Regions from separate parts of the Sporosarcina sp. G11-34 genome, predicted to be linked through region 2. Evidence: a T-box and tRNA genes for the amino acid it is inferred to sense, from the RefSeq annotation. Region 2 holds a T-box; the other holds one or more tRNA genes.
The links. The T-box of region 2 lies ahead of leuS (leucine--tRNA ligase). A T-box ahead of a tRNA ligase gene usually reads a tRNA of that ligase, here a tRNA-Leu.
Positions count from the first base shown of each region.

Region 1: it has a tRNA-Leu gene. The T-box ahead of leuS (leucine--tRNA ligase) is inferred to sense a tRNA for this amino acid. The anticodon was not compared.

Region 1 is NZ_JAHNZW010000012.1:100,962-103,117, reverse strand. Features, by position in the region: tRNA gene KSU66_RS16435 (tRNA-Phe) at 38-113, shown strand; tRNA gene KSU66_RS16430 (tRNA-Tyr) at 148-232, shown strand; tRNA gene KSU66_RS16425 (tRNA-Trp) at 312-382, shown strand; tRNA gene KSU66_RS16420 (tRNA-His) at 407-482, shown strand; tRNA gene KSU66_RS16415 (tRNA-His) at 506-581, shown strand; tRNA gene KSU66_RS16410 (tRNA-Gln) at 592-663, shown strand; tRNA gene KSU66_RS16405 (tRNA-Gly) at 672-746, shown strand; tRNA gene KSU66_RS16400 (tRNA-Cys) at 756-829, shown strand; tRNA gene KSU66_RS16395 (tRNA-Leu) at 871-951, shown strand; gene KSU66_RS16390 (sugar porter family MFS transporter) at 2,049-2,156, shown strand, end outside.
Region 2 is NZ_JAHNZW010000003.1:258,418-260,573, forward strand. Features, by position in the region: gene KSU66_RS05480 (CoA transferase subunit A) at 1-157, shown strand, start outside; gene KSU66_RS05485 (3-oxoacid CoA-transferase subunit B) at 183-842, shown strand; T-box leader at 946-1,161, shown strand; gene leuS (leucine--tRNA ligase) at 1,209-2,156, shown strand, end outside.

The DNA.
Region 1 (2,156 bases), on a different contig from region 2:
TAGATTGAGAACTTCTCAATCGACCCAAATTGACAGTGGCTCAGTAGCTCAGTCGGTAGAGCAAAGGACTGAAAATCCTTGTGTCGGCGGTTCGATTCCGTCCTGAGCCACCATTACAATTTTATTTTACTAGTATGTAAATACTTTGGTGGGGTAGCGAAGTGGCTAAACGCGGCGGACTGTAAATCCGCTCCCTCTGGGTTCGGCAGTTCGAATCTGCCCCCCACCACCATTTTTCTTCAAAGAATTATCAGCACGTATTTCATGTTGGAAACAACATAACAAATGTTTCAAAGTAATATTGTTATTCTAGGGGTATAGTTCAATGGTAGAATAAAGGTCTCCAACACCTTCGATGTGGGTTCGAATCCTACTACCCCTGTTATTTTTATTGTAATTTATTGTGGCGGCTGTGGCGAAGTGGTTAACGCATCGGATTGTGATTCCGACACTCGGGGGTTCAATTCCCCTCAGCCGCCCCATTTTTTCTAAATATTATATTACGGCGGCTGTGGCGAAGTGGTTAACGCATCGGATTGTGATTCCGACATTCGGGGGTTCAATTCCCCTCAGCCGCCCCATTTATATTTTTGGGGTATAGCCAAGCGGTAAGGCATCGGACTTTGACTCCGTCACTCGTTGGTTCGAATCCAGCTACCCCAGTTGTTTTTGCGGAAGTAGTTCAGTGGTAGAATACGACCTTGCCAAGGTCGGGGTCGCGGGTTCGAATCCCGTCTTCCGCTCCATTTTCTTTAGGCGGCATAGCCAAGCGGTAAGGCAAGGGTCTGCAACACCCTTATCACCGGTTCGATTCCGGTTGCCGCCTCCATTAATTTTCTTATTACGAATATAAATAAATATATATCTTTCGCCCGAGTGGTGGAATGGCAGACACGTCGCACTCAAAATGCGATGCCGCAAGGCGTGCCGGTTCAAGTCCGGCCTCGGGTATCAATAGTTCTTATACTTTTAAGTTAAATAAGTCCTAAAACATCTACAAATGTTGAAATAACAACATTTGTAGATGTTTTTTTATTTGGTTCTATAATATTTGTTGGGGTATTGATACAACTCGTGCATATAAATCTTAACATGAATATTCCAGGATTAAAAGATGTAATCATTGAAAATATTGAGGAAGTTGGCGATTGGACTTTTCTTTATGTATCGCTTCATAAGAAGCCACATACTTGTCCAGACTGTGGCCCAAATCCTTTAGGTAAGTTCTTTGCAAAGCCCCAAGTCTGTTCTAGTAAGTACCACAATCTGACCAAAACCCATACCTGTAGATAGAGCAAGTAAAACAATACGTAGTAGTCTAAACCCTTATCTAAACGGCTGACAAGCTCGTTAAATAGCTAAGGTCTTTCTCTTATGATTGCTTCGCTTGAATATTCCACGTTAAAGTAACTTTCCTTGTAAAGTCAAAGTGAATAATCATGTCTTCTACTGCATTACGTATACAAGACCTACAATGATAATTTAATTCCTCCACTGTTTCTTTACTTCGAGTGCTGCCCTAGTAATTAATAAATGCTTGATAATCTTGCCGAGTGATTTTTGGCAGGGGGATATCTTTAAAGTACGCTTCTACTATTTCTAGAGATCGCCCATAATGATATTTTGTTTGACCTTTATATTCATTTTACATAAATCTATCCACTTCTTGAAGTACCCAGCAAAAGGTTGCTCCAAGAAGTTAACTAGAATTCCTTTCCATAAACTTGTTTCAACTTCTACTACTCCCAGAAAGAAGTAGCAAAATCTATGTCGACTCGTCGAATTACTTAATCACGTATGCGAAACTAGTGCAGCTAAATAAGAAAGTTACAGAAATTTTAATATACTGGGTTATTCTTAAATTAAATGTATAGTAAAATAACTATTAATATGGTAAAATTAGTTAGATAATAAAATTAATTAACTAAGTGGAACGAGTACATAATAACGTTATTTATTTTATTAAAAAATCAAAAGACAATTGCAGTTAAATTGACTAATTGGAAACATATTCTGTGATTAATACAAGGCGAGAAGGGGTTAGGTTAATGGGTGGTAATGTTAATAATAAAATAATTTTTATCTTTGGAGCATTAGGAGGCTTACTCTATGGATTTGACATGGGCGTTATTTCAGGGGCATTGTTGTTTATTAAA
Region 2 (2,156 bases):
GATTGCAGCTGCAGGTAAGTTTACGATTGCGGAAGTAGAAGAAATCGTTGAAACAGGGGATCTTGATCCGCAAACGATCCACACGCCGAGCATTTATGTACAAGGCCTTTTACAGGCAAAACAAGAAAAACGAATCGAGCGTTTGACAACTCAGTAAGAAATTAGGAAGGGGAATGTTTACAGTGGGAAAAGTTAATTATAGAGAGCGTATTGCAAAACGTGCTGAAAAAGAGATTGAAAATGGGAACTATGTAAACCTTGGTATTGGTATGCCGACGCTTGTAGCGAATTATATTTCAGAAGATAAAACAGTTGTATTACAGTCCGAAAATGGACTTCTTGGAATCGGGCCTTATCCAACGGCAGATGAAGTCGATCCTGATTTGATTAATGCGGGGAAAGAAACGGTTACTTCAATTCCCGGTTCGGCTTATTTCACGAGCGCGGAGTCGTTTGCAATGATTCGTGGCGGGCATGTTGACGTTGCTATCCTTGGAGCGATGGAAGTTTCGGAAAAAGGGGATCTCGCTAACTGGATGATTCCTGGTAAGATGATAAAAGGAATGGGCGGCGCAATGGACCTCGTGCACGGTGCGAAAAAAATCATCGTCATTATGGATCACGTCGCTCATGACGGTTCTGCTAAAATTAAAAAAGAATGTGAACTTCCACTAACAGGGAAAAATGTCGTACACAAAATTATTACAGAACGTGCACTTATCGAAGTGACTCCTGAAGGACTTGAACTAAAAGAAGTGTTTGAAGGTTTTACGGTACAGGATGTTATTGATTCGACAGAAGCCAATTTAATTGTTAAAGACATTAAGGAAAATGTAAGCTAATAAGAAAATACAGAAGCCACTCGAATGTGGCTTCTATTCTTTTTGATTAATCACTAAAAGCTTGTCATTTCTGAAAGGTTCGCTTAAAATGATTACATAATAGCAATTGACGAAGAGAAGGAATAGTAAATTACAATGTGTCTACAGAGAGTCGGTATTTGGGTGGGAGCCGATGATGCGATGAATTGAACTCGCCTTTGAGTCTGCAATGGTGAAAACTAGTAGCCGGTGCCGTTTTCCGCGTTAAGGAATCAAGTTGGGCGGTTTACCGTCAATTTGGGTGGCACCGCGGGAAGTACATAGAACTCTCGTCCCTTAGTTTGTTAAGGGACGGGAGTTTTTCATTTGAATGAGGAGGAATAGGTAATGAGTTATAATCACGGACAAATTGAGAAGAAATGGCAACAATATTGGAAAGAAGAGAAAACGTTCAAGATGACGGATGATCCGTCGAAACCCAAATTTTACGCACTAGATATGTTCCCATATCCGTCGGGGGCTGGGCTTCATGTTGGACATCCCCTTGGCTACATAGCAACTGATATTTTAAGTTCGTTTAAACGGAAGCAAGGATATAATGTTCTTCATCCAATGGGCTGGGATGCGTTTGGTCTACCAGCAGAACAGTATGCACTGGATACAGGAAATGATCCTGCTGAATTTACAGCGAAAAATATCGAGACATTTAAACGTCAAATGAATGACCTCGGATTTTCATATGATTGGGATCGTGAAATCAATACAACCGATCCAAGCTATTATAAATGGACACAATGGATTTTCATCCAGCTGTACAATAAAGGGTTAGCGTATGTGGATGAAGTTGCAGTAAACTGGTGCCCCGCACTTGGTACAGTGCTTGCAAACGAAGAAGTGATTGACGGGTTGTCTGAGCGTGGTGGGCACCCAGTTGAGCGCCGTCCGATGCGCCAGTGGGTTCTACGCATTACAAATTACGCAGATCGACTTCTTGAAGACTTGGATGACCTTGACTGGCCGGAGAGCTTGAAAGACATGCAACGCAACTGGATTGGTCGTTCAGAAGGTGCGCAGCTTACATTCGAAATAGATGGAACAGATTTATCATTTGATGGATTCACAACACGTCCAGATACAATTTTCGGTGCAACGTATGCAGTTCTTGCGCCAGAACATAGCCTTGTTCAAGAAATTACGACAACGGAGCAAAAAGATGCGGTTGCGAAATATCTCGATGAAGTGAAAATGAAGAGTGACTTGGAACGAACGGATCTTGCAAAAGAGAAGACGGGCGTATTTACAGGTGCTTACGCAATTAACCCGGCAAGTGGCGAT